2 regions of the Dactylosporangium sp. NPDC051541 genome follow, and region 1 is predicted to be linked to the other one. Evidence: riboswitches for the same ligand, from Rfam matches in the RefSeq annotation. Region 1 holds a riboswitch; the other holds the start of a gene.
The links. Region 1 has a riboswitch for cobalamin ahead of ACIA8L_RS32025 (ribonucleoside-diphosphate reductase subunit alpha). Riboswitches for the same ligand answer to the same signal wherever they lie in the genome.
Positions count from the first base shown of each region.

Region 1 (7,081 bases):
GCGGAACTCGTCGGTGCGCCCGGCCAGCTCGATCCGGTGCGACAGTGACCCGTCGGCCGCCTTCCGCGCGGCGTCGGTGATCCGCGACAGCGGCTTGAGCATCCGGCCGGCCAGAACCCAGCCGCCGGCCAGGCCGAAGATCAGCAGGAGCAGGAGCAGTCCGGCCGCCGTCCGGAGGTTCTCGCGGGCGATGATGAACCGGTCCAGCACGAACCAGACGATGCCGAGCACCACGAACCCGGCGAGCATCAGGAACCCGGCGTAGCTGAGGGTGAAGCGCAGGCGGACGCTCAGGCCCCGCGGCCTAACCATCCATGGGGCCGGGGTCGATGTGGTAGCCGACCCCGGGCACCGTCGCGATGATCCAGGGTTCGCCGAGGCGCTTGCGCAGCGTCGAGACCGTGATGCGCACGGCGTTGGTGAACGGGTCGGCGTTCTCGTCCCAGGCCCGCGCGAGGAGCTGCTCGGAGCTGACGACACCGCCCTCGGCGGCCACGAGCACCTCGAGCACCGCGAACTGCTTCCTGGTGAGCGCGACATAGCGGCCGTTGCGGTACACCTCGCGACGGAACGGGTCGACGCGCAGGCCGGCGATCTCCCGCACCGGCGGCCGGCTGTGCCCGCGGCGGCGGTCGAGGGCGCGCAGGCGCAGGACGAGCTCGCGCAGCTCGAACGGCTTGGTGAGGTAGTCGTCGGCGCCGAGCTCGAACCCCGACGCCTTGTCGTCGAGGCGGTCGGCGGCGGTCAGCATCAGGATCGGCAGGCCGCTGCCGGAGGCGACGATCCGCTCGGCGACCTCGTCACCGGAGGCGCCGGGCAGGTAACGGTCGAGCACGGCGATGTCGTAGGCGTTGACGCTCAGCAGATCCAACGCAGTGTCACCGTCGGCGGCGAGGTCGGCCGCGATCGCCTCGAGGCGCAGACCGTCGCGAATCGCCTCCGCCATATAGGTTTCGTCCTCCACCACCAGCACGCGCATGGGTCACGATGCTACGAGCCCGGGCAGATCGTCGGCTACCAGAAAGTGACACCCGGCGCCTTTTTTCACGGTCCGGCGCCGGGCGGTCACATAGGGGTCAGAACTCGTCGTCGAATCCGACAACACCGGTGACGCCGACCTGATAGGCGGACACGCGGCGCTCGAAAAAGTTGGACAATTCCTGCACGTCCTGCAGCTCCATGAACGCGAACGGGTTGCCGCTGCCGTAGATCGGGTCCAGGCCCAGGATCGCCAGCCGCCGGTCGGCGACGTGCTGCAGATACTCGCGCATGTCGGCGAGCGGCAGCCCGGAGATGCCCTGCTCCAGGAGGTCGGCGGCGAACTGGACCTCGCACTCGACGGCCTCGGCCAGCATGGCCCGGACCTCGGCGGCCATCGTGTCGTCGAACAGGTCCGGCTCCTCTGCCCGCACCGTCTCCACGACGTCGAACGCGAAGGCCATGTGCATCGACTCGTCCCGGAACACCCAGTTCGTGCCCGACGCCAGGCCGTGCAGCAGCCCCCGCGAACGCAGGTAGTACACGTACGCGAACGCACCGTAGAAGAACAGGCCCTCGATGCACGCCGCGAAACAGATGACATTGAGCAGAAACGCGCGCCGATCGTCGCGCGTGCGCAATGATCGCAGCGCGAACACCGAGTCGATCCAGCGGAAACAGAACTCGGCCTTGCGCCGGATCGACGGGATGTTCTCGACCGCGGCGAACGCGGCGAACCGCTCGGACTCGTCCGGAACGTAGGTGTCGAGCAGATTCAGGTAGAACTGGACGTGCACGGCCTCCTCGAACAGCTGCCGGGACAGATACAGCCGCCCCTCGGGCGCGTTCACGTGCTGATACAGGTTCAGGACCAGATTGTTCGCCACGATCGTGTCACCGGTGGCGAAGAACGCGACCAGCCGCGACACCAGGTGCCGTTCGGCGGGCGTCAGGCGGGCCAGATCGGGCAGGTCGCTGTGCAGGTCGACCTCCTCGACCGTCCAGGTGTTCTTGATGGCGTCCTTGAAACGGCCGAAGAATTGGGGGTACCGCATGGGCCGCAACGTGAGGTCCATACCGGGATCGAGCAGGCTCACTGGCAGGCCTCGCAGGACTCGGGGTTTTCGAGCGAACACGCAACGGCCACGTCCGCCGCCCCGCCGACGACCACGACCGGTTGCGCAATGTCGGGCGCGGGCGGTTGCACGCCGACGACACTGTCCGATTGCGCAGTGACGGGCGCGGGCGGTTGCATGAGGACGGCTGTGGTCGATTGCGCGGTGGCGGGCGGGGTCGGTGGTGCGAGGACGGGCACGGTCGCCTGCTGGATTCGGGTGGCCGGGCGGGAGCGCAGGTAGTACGTCGTCTTCAGGCCGGACTTCCAGGCGTGCAGGTACATCGAGGACAGCTTGCCGATGGTGGGCGCGCGCATGAACAGGTTGAGCGACTGCGACTGGTCGATGAAGGGCGCGCGGGCGGCGGCCAGGTCGATGAGCGCTCGCTGCGGAAGTTCCCACGCGGTGCGGTACACATGCCGCACCTCCGAAGGCAGCGCCGAGATCCCCTGCACCGAACCGTCAGCCCGCTTGATCTGGTCGCGGATCTCGGCCGTCCACAGGCCGCGCGCCTTCAGCTCCCGGACCAGGAACGTGTTGATCTGCAGGAACTCCCCCGACATGGTTTCGCGCTTGAACAGGTTCGACACCTGCGGCTCGATGCACTCGTAGCAGCCGGCGATCGAGGCGATCGTCGCCGTCGGTGCGATCGCGATGAGCAGCGAGTTACGCAGGCCGGTCGCCGCGATCCGGGCCCGCACCGCCGCCCACCGCTCGCCCTCGACCGGCGTCCCCCACAGCTCCGGGTGCAGGACGCCGGCGGCCGCGCGGGTCTCGGCGAACGCCGGGTGCGACCCGAACCGCTCGGCCAGGCCGGCCGACGTCTCCAGCGCGGTCAGGAAGATCTCCTCCTGCACACGCGTCGACAGCTCCCGCGCCGCGGCGGAGTCGAACGGCATACCGAGGGTGAAGAACGCGTCCTGCAGGCCCATCAGGCCCAGCCCGACCGGGCGCCAGCGCGGGTTGGAGGCCGCCGCCTGCGTGGACGGGTAGTAGTTGATGTCGATGACCCGGTCCAGGAAGGTGACCGCGGTGCGCACGGTCGCACGCAGCTTCACCCAGTCGACGCCGTCGGTGGTGACGTGCGCGCCGAGGTTGATCGAGCCGAGGTTGCACACCGCGGTCTCGTCGTCACTGTTCACTTCGACAATCTCGGTGCACAGATTGGACAGGTGCACGGTGTTGCCGGGTGCACCGGTCTGATTGGACAAGCGGTTCGACGCGTCCTTGAACGTCATCCAGCCGTTGCCCGTCTGCGCGAGCGTGCGCATCATGCGCGCGTACAGATCGCGCGCCCGGACTGTGCGCACGGCCCGCTTCTCGGCGATCCGGTACGCCGTGTCGAACGCCTCGCCGTAGAGGTCGGGCAGGTCCGGCGCGTCGGTCGGGTCGATCAGCGACCAGTCCTCGTCGGCCTCGACGCGGCGCATGAACTCGTCCGGGACCCAGTTGGCGAGGTTCAGGTTGTGCGTGCGGCGGGCGTCCTCGCCGGTGTTGTCGCGCAGCTCCAGGAACTCCTCGACGTCCGGGTGCCACGGCTCGAGGTACACGCACGCGGCCCCCTTGCGCCGCCCGCCCTGGTTCACCGCGGCGACCCCGGCGTCCAGGGTCTTGAGGAAGGGCACGATCCCGTTCGATTTCCCGTTGGTACCGCGGATCAGCGCACCCCGCCCCCGCACGCGCGACCACGAGATGCCGATCCCGCCGGAGAACTTCGACAGCCGCGCGACCTGGTGGTAGCGCTCGTAGATGGAGTCGAGCTCGTCCTTCGGCGAGTCGACGAGGAAGCATGACGACATCTGCGTGTGCCGGGTGCCGGAGTTGAACAGCGTCGGCGAGCTCGGCAGGTAGGCCAGGGACGACATCAGCCGGTAGAAGCCGATCGCCTCCGCGGGTGTCGTGGACAGGCCGCAGGCGACCCGGAGCAGCCAGTACTGCGGCGTCTCCACGACCAGCCGGGTCTCGGGGTGGCGCAGCAGATAGCGGTCGGCGACGGTGCGCAGGCCGAAGTACTCGAACCGCAGGTCGTTCGCGACGTCCACGGCCTCGTCGAGTTCGCGCGCATTGCCCTGCACGAACGTGTTCGTCACGTCGCCGATGAGCCCCTGCTGGTGCGCGTATGCGATCGATTCGCTGAAGCTGGTGACGCCCTGCCCGCGCACCTCCCGGTGCACGTATTCGGCCAGGAGCCGCGCGGCGAGCCGCGAGTACTGCGGCTCCTCGCCGATCAGCTCGGCCGCCGTCTGGATCGCCAGCCGGTCCCGCTCGTCGGTGGTGGCACCGGCCGGCAGCCCGCCGACCGTACGGTTCGCGACGCGCAACGGGTCGACCTCGTCGAGGTCACCCGCCCAGCGCTCGACCGCGCGCACAACCGCGCCGGCTTCGACCGGCAGCACATCAACCCGCATCCGCGTTCCCTCTCGTCCCTCAACTGTGGACGGTCGAACGGGCACGCGGGGACGCCGCCCGTGCCCCGCGGCGGCATGCGCCGACGCCGCTGTTGGGGCCCAGGCTGGTGGCGTCGGCCGTCCCGCGCGGCCTTCGACCGCCGCGCACCCACGTCGGGTGTGCGGCGCGCTGGCAGGTCTTCGGACTCGTGGGCGTCGAGCGCATGCCTAATAGCCGTCGCTTCCCAGGCGTGATCGCGCCCAGTGCTGATGACGGCGGTCGTTCCCACTCACCGCTGCGGGGCAGTCCCGGATTCGCACCGGGTTCCCTCTTGCCTCGGTCACCCTGGAGGAGCGACCGAACCAGCTGCGATCAACACCATATATGGGGACGGCTGCGAATGCACGCCACTAGAAGTTGTGGCGTGTCGCGGATGGATGATCTCGGCGAGGGCTTCGACACCGTCGACCAGGCGGGGGCCGGGCCGCACGACGAGGCCGTCAGCGTCGATGGCCCAGACCTGCGCGCCGGGGAACTTCGGGGCGACCAGGGCGGCCTGCTCGGCGGCGCCGTCGAGGTGGTAACCGCACGGGGAGACGACCACGATGTCCGGCCGCGCCGCGACCATCTCGGCCCAGTCGGTCTCCACCGACCGCTGCCCGGGCCGGGCCGCGACGGGTTCGCCGCCGGCCGCGGTGACGAGGTCGGGGACCCAGTGGCCGGCGGTGAACGGCGGATCGACCCACTCGACGACGAGCACCCGGGGCCGGGCGCGTCCGGCCACCCGCTCCGCGACCGCGCGCAGCCGGGCCCGCAGCCGCGCGATCAGTGCCTCGGCACGTTCGCTCACACTCGCGCGTTCGCCGACCGCACGAATGGTGTCCAGGACGTCGTCGAGTGTGTGCGGGTCGAGCGAAAGCACGTCGGCGCGGCAGCCGAGGTGCTCGAGTGCGTCCTCGACGTGCCCGGACGGCAGCGCGCAGACCCGGCACAGGTCCTGGGTGAGGATCAGGTCGGGGGCGAGCGCGGCGAGGGCTCCGGCGTGCAGCGTGTACAGGTCGGCCCCGGCGGTGAACTGCGCGCGCACGTACGCGTCGATGTCGCCCGGCGTCATGCCCTTCGTGTCCTTGCCGCCGACGACGATCGTCTTGTCACGCCGCGCGGCCGCCGGCTCGTCACACTCGAACGTGACCCCGACGAGGTCGTCGCCGAGCCCGAGGGCGTAGACGATCTCGGTGGCCGAGGGGAGCAGCGAAACCAGGCGCATGCCTACGACCGTAGCGCCGCACGCATGGCCTGCACACCGCCGCCGGCGAGGTGGTCAAGGGCGACCGGGCGGCCACACACGAACAGCACCAACGCGCCAACGGCCTAGACGACCCCGGTCGCCGCGGGGAGCAGCGAAACCGGGCACCTGGCTATCACTGTAGCGCCGCACGAAGGGGCTGCACGCCGTCGCCGGTGAGGTGGTCGAGGGCGATCGGGCGGCCGCACACGAGTAGCAGCAGTGTGCCCATCGGGCCTTCGATCCGCGGTCCGGTGCCGGTGCGCCATGTGGTGTCGGTGGCGATCAGGTCGTACCCCCGAAGGCGCTTTTTGATCGGGAACGGGCGCGGCCAGTGCATTGTCATCATCCGGGTCGCGGCTGCGGCGGCCGCCTCGGGCGGGGTGGCGATGGTGCGGCCGAGCGGGAGCGCGATGTCCTGGGTGTGCACGAGGATGTCGGTGAGCGTTTCGTACCGGGTGACGCCGACTGTGTGTTTGCGCGAACCGATCGATGCGCGGATGAGCGCGATCAGCTCGGCGTCGGTGTGCGTGTGCACTTGCGCGGTGGTCATGTCGCGGATCGCGCGGTTCATGTCGCCCTTCGCGCGCAGGATGATCGGCGTGCGCACGATCATGTCGCGCACGGACAATTGCTGCATGGTCAGGTGAGCGGCGACGTCGCGCACTGTCCACTCCGCGCACAGCGATGGCCGCCCCCACTCGTCGGGGGTGAGCGACTCCAGCAGATCGGCCACGGCCGCCCGCTGGTCGTCCATTGTGGACCAAAGAGAAGTCATAGCGCCTCCTGAGCAATGACCGGATCGGCGACTGGATTGTCGAGCGAATCGGCGAGCGGACCGACGACCGGATCGTTCAACGAGTTGGCGAGCGGACCGGTGGGCGATTCGGTGAACAAGTTGGTGAGCGGACCGGTGGGTGTATCGGAGACCGAGCCAGTGAGCGGATCGGCGACGAAGTCGGTGTGCGGATCTGCGCGCAGATCGACGCGCGGATCGGTGACGAAGTCGGTGTGCGGATCTGCGCGCAGATCGACGCGTGGATCGGCGACGAAGTCGGTGTGCGGATCTGCGCGCGGATCGGCGACGAAGTCGGTGTGCGGGTCTGCGCGCGGATCGACGCGCGGGTCCGTGCGCGGATCGACGCGCGGGTCCGTTAGCGGATCGGCGACGAAGTCGGTGTGCGGGTCTGCGCGCGGATCGAGGCGCGGGTCCGTGCGCGGATCGGCGACGAAGTCGGTGTGCGGGTCTGCGCGCGGATCGAGGCGCGGGTCTGCGCGCAGATCGGCGACGAAGTCGGTGTGCGGGTCTGCGCGC
Region 1 is NZ_JBITDU010000008.1:57,682-64,762, forward strand. Features, by position in the region: gene ACIA8L_RS32010 (sensor histidine kinase) at 1-312, opposite strand, end outside; gene ACIA8L_RS32015 (response regulator transcription factor) at 305-979, opposite strand; gene ACIA8L_RS32020 (ribonucleotide-diphosphate reductase subunit beta) at 1,077-2,054, opposite strand; gene ACIA8L_RS32025 (ribonucleoside-diphosphate reductase subunit alpha) at 2,072-4,501, opposite strand; cobalamin riboswitch at 4,655-4,863, opposite strand; gene ACIA8L_RS32030 (ABC transporter substrate-binding protein) at 4,822-5,748, opposite strand; gene ACIA8L_RS32035 (maleylpyruvate isomerase family mycothiol-dependent enzyme) at 5,903-6,544, opposite strand; gene ACIA8L_RS32040 (hypothetical protein) at 6,541-7,081, opposite strand, start outside.

Region 2 (7,081 bases), on a different contig from region 1:
GCGCGGCCGCCGCCGAGCGCCTGGCCCTGGAGGCCATGTTCCAGGTGTCGCCGGGCTGACACATCGGCGCAAGTGCGTGCCAAGTGGCCGCCAAGTCCGGTGGTGCAAGCTCATGCCAGCGCCACCGAAGAGGGCCCACCGCAAGGAGTCCTTGCACCACCTAGCTCGAGCTCGCGCTCGGTCCATATAGATATCTGAGCCAGCCCGGCGACACCCTTTCCTCCCCCGGTGTCGCCGGGCTCTCAGTTACTTCGCCTGGCCGCACGTCGCCTGCACCCGCTGGGTCAGCCGGTCGGCGAACGCCGGGTCGCTGATCACCCGCTGCTGGAACTGCTCGACCTGCGCCGCCGTGAGGTCCGTGTAGAGCGGCTGGGACGCGTACGCCGAGGCCATCGCGGCCGGGTCCGTGTACACCTGCGACTGCACCGAACACAGGTGCTGCGCGGTCGCGTCCAGGAAGGTCGTCTCGGGGCGGTCGGCCGCGGTCGCCGACGCCTTCGGAGCCTTCATCTCCTGGTTGGTGTTGTCCGGCCCATTGTTCGACGCTGACTTGCCACACGCGGAAATGCCCGCCGCCACGACGGCCAGGGTGGCCGCGGCGAGCAGGGCCCGGGAGCGGATCATCGAGTGTTGCCACCTCTCTGTGGACATGACGGCGGGCCGGCCGGTGCCGAGGCGACACCGACCGGCCCGATGCCGTTAGGCGACGACGAGCGTGAGCTCGTTCGTGTCGGTGGTGCTGCCGTACTTGAGGCTGACCGTCAGCTTGTAGGTCCCGGCGGCCACGTTCGTCGCGTCGAACTTGACCGCGGCGAAGTCGTCGGTGCCCACGGCCAGGCTGCTGCCCTTGCTCAGGGACGTGAAAGTGCCGGTGTTCTGCGGGTAGCTCACGACCAGGCCGGTCGGCCCACCGGAGACCGTCACCTGCAGGTTGTCCACGCCCGCCTTGCGCGACTGGAAGACCAGCTGCGACCAGACCGGGGTCGCCTTGGGCACGGTCACCTGGGTCGTCTTCTGCACCACGGCGTCACCGGAGACCGACACCACCGGGAGCGTCGCCGTGACCGAGCCGGTCTTGGCGGTACCGGTGCAGTCCGTCGCCCCGTCGGCCTTCACCGTGTAGGAGTAGCTGAGCTTCAGCGGCACCAGGGCGAGCAGGGTGTTGGAGTTCATCGTGACGTTGAACGCGGCGTAGTCCAGGTGCCCGGTGGCCAGCGAGTCGCCCTTGGACAGGGAGCTGTAGGTGGCGGTGTTGGTCGGGTACTTCACCGTGACGCCCGTGCCGCTCGCCGTGACCTTCACGTTGCAGATGTCGTCGCTCGCCGCCCACATCGTGCCCACCCAGCCCGTCTGCCCCGGCAGCATCGGCGCGAGCACCGGCACCACCAGCCCGAGCTCGGGCGTCGCGGCCGCGGCGGGCGTCGCCGCCGGGAGGATGGCGGCCGCACCGGCGGCGCAGGCGAGGGCGATGGAGGCGGAACGGCGCATCGGAGGGGTCCTTCCCAAGATGACTTGCTGTCGAGTGGCTGATCGGCGCGGCGGCCGGGCGGTTGAGCGAAGGCCGTGGTTCGGAACCGGTCCGTCGGGGCTCAAAACCGGTGCGGGAAGTCAGCTGCTCAGAGCGACCCACGACTCGTACTGGTGGACCGCGATGCCGGCGAACGCCGGGTAGCGCTGGGCGGCCGTGTCGACCGCCGACAGGGTCTTGTGCAGCTGCGCCTCCGTGGTGCCGTGGAAGCTGCAGTAGGAGCAGTCGCCGAGCGCCTGCGTCTCCGCGCCCAGCCGCACCGGTTTGGCCAGGGCGCCGGCCCGCCGGAGCAGGTCGTCGGCGACCCCGACGATCGAGTTGGCGCCGGTGGCGGTGTTGCGGTAGCTCATCACCGTGATCCCGGCCACGCGGGCGAGCACGGCGTCGGCGAGGTTCTGCCCGTCCGTGAGCGTGACCGTCGGCAGCCAGAACGGCACGTCGGCCTCCACCGGCAACTCGGTCGCCGCCGACATTTGCTGCAAAAGCGCCAGATATGGGGGTACCAATGCCGCCTGATCTGTTTGCCAGGACGGCAGCAGATAGGGCTCCACGTCCACGTGCAGGGCGTGGAAAAGGCCCGCCGCCGCGGCGCTGTTCGCCCAGGTCAGCGCGGTGGCATGGTCGTTGGTCCAGGACGGGTCGCCACCGAGCGCGTCGAGCATGATCCCGGCCTCGTCGCACAGGCGCTTCAGCGTCGCCAGCCGTTGGAGCTCGGCCGGGCCGGCCGCCGGGTCGTAGTACGCGAACAGCGCCCGCACCCCGTTCGCGGCCGCCCACTCGACCACCGGCCGCGGCGGCTCCGGCTTCCACAGCCACATGGCCCGCGTCCCCGGCGGCGCGACCGCGGTCTCCGGGGCCAGGCCCGGCAGCCGCAGGGGTGTGGCCGCGATCAGCGCGATCCACACGAGGAGCACGCAGAGCCCGGCCTGGGCGGCCGAGTCGAGGACGCGCCGCATATCCGCATCATCGGCCGGTCGTGGGGCATTGTGAGGGTCACGTTGACGATCCGGGGCCGGTGGGACAGGATTGCGCTGCGGTATGTGGAGGAACCCGGTGCGATTCCGGGACGGTCCCGCCACTGTGACCGGGGAGTTCGCACCTCAGCGCACGGACCACGGCCGGCGACGGCGGGAAGGTCGAGGGGCGGCGGCGATCCGGCAGTCAGGAGACTCCGGCCGCTGCGATACCAAGCCACCTCGCGGGCGCGGACCCGCCGAAGGGAAGAGTGCCCGTGACCCCGCCATACCCGTTCTCGGCCGTCGTCGGCCTGGCCGACCTGCGCCTGGCACTGCTGCTCACCGCCGTGTCACCGGCCATCGGGGGCGTCCTCGTCCGCGGCGAGAAGGGCACCGCCAAGTCGACCGTCGTGCGCGCCCTGGCGTCGCTGCTGCCCGACATCGACGTCGTCGCCGGCTGCCGCTTCGCCTGCGACCCGGCCGGCCCCGACCCCGACTGCCCCGACGGCCCCCACACCGTCGACACCGCGCTGACCTCGATTCCGGACGATCCCGGCCTGCCGACCGTCACCGTCGGCGTTGAGCTGGAGCTGGACGCCGTCGGGCCGGGCTCCCAGCGGCGGCGCTCGGCGCTGGTCGAGCTGCCCGTGGGCGCCACCGAGGACCGGGTCGTCGGCACGCTCGACCTGCAGCGGGCCCTCGGCGACGGGGTCAAGGCCTACGAGCCGGGCCTGCTCGCCGCGGCCAACCGCGGGGTCCTCTACGTCGACGAGGTCAACCTGCTCCCGGACCACCTCGTCGACCTGCTCCTGGACGCGGCCGCGATGGGCCGGGCCCACGTCGAGCGGGACGGCGTCTCGGTCAAGCACGCGGCCCGGTTCCTGCTCGTCGGCACCATGAACCCCGAGGAGGGCGAGCCCCGCCCGCAGCTCGTCGACCGGTTCGGCCTGGTCGTCGGGGTCGCCGCGCCGCAGGAGGCCGCACCGCGGGCCGAGGTCGTGCGCCGCCGGCTCGCCTACGAGCTCGACCCGGCCGCGTTCGCCGCCCGCTACGTCGCCGAGGACGCCGCCCTCGCCGAGCGGATCGTGATCGCCCGTTCGCGGCTGGCCGCGGTGTCCCTGCCGGACAAGGAGCTGGACCGGATCGCGAGGATCTGCCTCGCGTACCGCGTCGACGGCCTCCGGGCCGACATCGTGGTCGCCCGCACCGCCGTCGCGCTCGCCGCCTGGCACGGCCGGACCGTCGTCACGAAGGCCGACGTGCGCGACGCGGCCCGCCTCGCGCTGCCGCACCGCCGCCGCCGTGACCCCCTCGACCCGCCGGGCGCCGACCGCGACCGCCTCGAAGAGGTCCTCGAGCAGGAGGCTGGCCCCGACGACGACCCGCCGGACGGCGACGGCCCGCCACCACCGGACGACGGCCCCGACCCCACGCCCGGCCCGCTCGACAATTCGGATATGTCGGAATCGTCGGCGCCGCCGACCGTGCCGGAGCAGTCCGGGCCGCCGCCCGGGCCGGTCGATCCGCCCTCGCCACCCGTGCAGCGGCCACCGGTCGAGACCGACTCATCCGATAAGTCCGACTCGCTGCGCGAGTCTGACTTATCGGATTTATCGGATATGCCCGGTGTTAGCGCGCCGGGACAGCTGGCGTTCGCCGGGCTGCCGTACAAACCGAAGCTGCTCACCATCGCCGGCCGGGCCAACCGCCGGCCGGGCTCCCACGCCGGGCGCCGCTCGCCCGCCGTCTCCCGGCACGGCCGGGTCGTGCGGTCCCGGGCCCCGATCGGCGGCAAGCTCACGAGCCTCCACGTCCCCGACACGATCCGCGCCGCCGCCCTGCGCGGCGCCCGCCGGGCCGAGGCCCGCGACGTCCGGGAGGCGGTCAAGGTCGGCCGGGAGGCGAACCTCGTCCTGTTCGTCGTCGACGCCTCCGGCTCGATGGCCGCGCGGCAGCGCATGGCCGTGGTGAAGACCGCCATCCTGTCGTTGCTGCGGGACGCCTACCAGCGCCGGGACAAGGTGGGGCTGGTCTCGTTCCGGGGCCGCGACGCCGAGCTCGTGCTGGAGCCGACGGCCAGCCACGAGGTCGGGGTCGTGCGCCTGGCCGAGCTGCGCACCGGGGGCCGCACCCCGCTCGCCGCCGGCCTGCGCCGGGCCGCCCGCACCCTGCACGGCGAGCGCCGCCGCGACGCCCGCCGCCGCCCGCTGCTCGTCGTCGTCACCGACGGCCGCTCGACCAGCGGGCCGGACCCGCTGACCGTCGTACCGCTGCTGGCCGGGGTGCCCGCGGTGGTCGTCGACTGCGAGCACGGCCCGATCCGCCTCGGCCTGGCCCGCCGCCTGGCCGCCGCGCTCGAGGCGTCCTGTATTCCACTCAGCAGCCTGGGAGCCTGACAAAGTGCCGCAAGGGAAAGTCGAGAACGTTCCGGACGACGGGCTCACCACGCGCCAGCGGCGTCGGCAGCACGTGCTGGCAGTACACACGGGGCAGGGCAAAGGCAAGTCGACGGCGGCCTTCGGGATGGCCTTGCGCGCCTGGAGTGCCGGCTGGTCCATCGGTGTCTTCCAGTTCGTGAAGAGTCCGAAGTGGAAGGTCGGCGAGGAGACCGCCCTGCGCGCGCTCGGCGCGACCGGCCAGGGTGGCGGCGTCGTGTGGCACAAGATGGGCGAGGGCTGGTCCTGGATCCAGCGCCCCGGCACCGAGCGCGACCACGCCGCCGAGGCGGCCGAGGGCTGGGCCCAGATCAAGCGCGACCTGGCCGCGGAGACCTACCGGTTCTACGTGCTCGACGAGTTCACCTACCCGATCAAGTGGGGCTGGGTCGACATCGCCGACGTCGTCGAGACGCTGCGCGAGCGCCCCGGCAACCAGCACGTCGTCGTCACCGGCCGCGACGCCCACCCCGACCTCATCGAGGCGGCCGACCTGGTCACCGAGATGACGAAGGTCAGGCACCCGATGGACGCCGGGCGAAAAGGCCAGCAGGGCATCGAGTGGTAGCCCGGATCGTCATCGCGGCCCCCGCGTCCGGGCACGGCAAGACGACCGTCGCGACCGGCCTGCTGGCCGCGTTCGCCGCCCGCGGGCGCACGGTCGCGCCGTTCAAGGTCGGGCCCGACTACATCGACCCCGGCTATCACGCGCTCGCCGCCGGCCGCCCGGGCCGCAACCTCGACCCCGTCCTCGTCGGCGAGGAGCTCATCGCGCCGCTGTTCGCGCACGGCGCGGCCGGCACCGACCTGGCCGTCGTCGAGGGCGTCATGGGCCTCTACGACGGCCGAACCGGCGGCGGCGAGCTCGGCTCCACCGCGCACGTCGCCCGGCTGCTGCGGGCCCCGATCGTCCTGGTCGTCGACGCGACCGCGCAGGCCCGCTCGGTCGCCGCGCTCATTCACGGCTTCCGCACGTTCGGCGACGGCCTGCACATCGCCGGCGCCATCCTCAACCGGGTCGGCTCGGACCGGCACGAGCAGATCCTCCGGGACGCGTGCGCCGAGGTCGGCACCCCGGTCCTCGGCGTCCTGCGCCGCCACGACGCGGTCGCCGCGCCGTCCCGCCACCTCGGCCTGGTCCCGGTCGTCGAGCGCTCCGCCGACGCGGCCGCGTCCGTCGCCGCCCTGGCCGACCTGATCGCGGCGAGCGTCGACCTGGACGCGATCGAGGCCGTGGCCCGCTCGGCCCCGCCCCTGAGCGCCGCACCGTGGACGCCGTCGGTGGCCGCACCGGTCGCGGGCCGCCCGGTGGTGGCGGTCGCGGGCGGCCCGGCGTTCTCGTTCGGCTACGCCGAGACCGTCGAGCTGCTCACCGCCGCCGGTGCTCAGGTGGTCACGGTCGACCCGCTGCACGACGAGCGACTGCCGGACGGGGCGCGGGCGCTGGTCGTCGGCGGCGGCTTCCCCGAGGTGTACGCCAAGGAGCTCTCCGCGAACGCCGGCCTGCGGCGCGCGGTGGCCGACCTGGCCGCGGCCGGCGGCGTCATCGCGGCCGAGTGCGCCGGGCTGCTCTGGCTGTGCCGGACCCTCGACGGCAACCCGATGTGCGGGGTCCTGGACGCCGACGCGGCGATGACCCCGTCGCTGACCCTCGGCTACCGCGACGCGGTCGCGCTCACCGACAGCGTCCTCGCCCCGGCCGGCACCCGCGTCACCGGGCACGAGTTCCACCGCACCCGGGTCACACCGGCCGCCGATCCCACCTCCCCGGCCTGGGCCTGGCGGGACGGCCGGGACGGGTTCGTCACCGGCCACGTGCACGCCTCCTACCTGCACCTGCACTGGGCCGGGAACCCTTCGCTGGCCTACCGGCTGGTCGCCGCATGCGCCTAGTCGTCGGCCTCGGCGCCCGCTCGTCGGCCACCCCGGACGAGGTCCTCGCACTGCTGCGGGAGTCCTCTGTGGAGGATGATGCCCTCACCTTGTCCACAGTGGACTCCAGGCGGGCGTTGGCAGCGGTGGTGGCGGCCGAATTCGGGTGGGAAGTGATAGCATTCTCGGCGGAGGAACTGTCTCGGGTCCGGGTTCCTTCACCGTCATCGCGGGTGCGCGACGCTCTCGGCACGGCCAGCGTCGCGGAGGCTGCCGCGCTGCTGGCCGCG
Region 2 is NZ_JBITDU010000003.1:881,010-888,090, forward strand. Features, by position in the region: gene ACIA8L_RS18230 (hypothetical protein) at 1-59, shown strand, start outside; gene ACIA8L_RS18235 (hypothetical protein) at 247-624, opposite strand; gene ACIA8L_RS18240 (hypothetical protein) at 700-1,488, opposite strand; gene ACIA8L_RS18245 (hypothetical protein) at 1,609-2,484, opposite strand; cobalamin riboswitch at 2,572-2,700, shown strand; gene ACIA8L_RS18250 (VWA domain-containing protein) at 2,760-4,880, shown strand; gene cobO (cob(I)yrinic acid a,c-diamide adenosyltransferase) at 4,885-5,487, shown strand; gene ACIA8L_RS18260 (cobyrinate a,c-diamide synthase) at 5,481-6,812, shown strand; gene cbiE (precorrin-6y C5,15-methyltransferase (decarboxylating) subunit CbiE) at 6,803-7,081, shown strand, end outside.
Region 2: another riboswitch for cobalamin. It lies ahead of ACIA8L_RS18250 (VWA domain-containing protein); the one in region 1 lies ahead of ACIA8L_RS32025 (ribonucleoside-diphosphate reductase subunit alpha).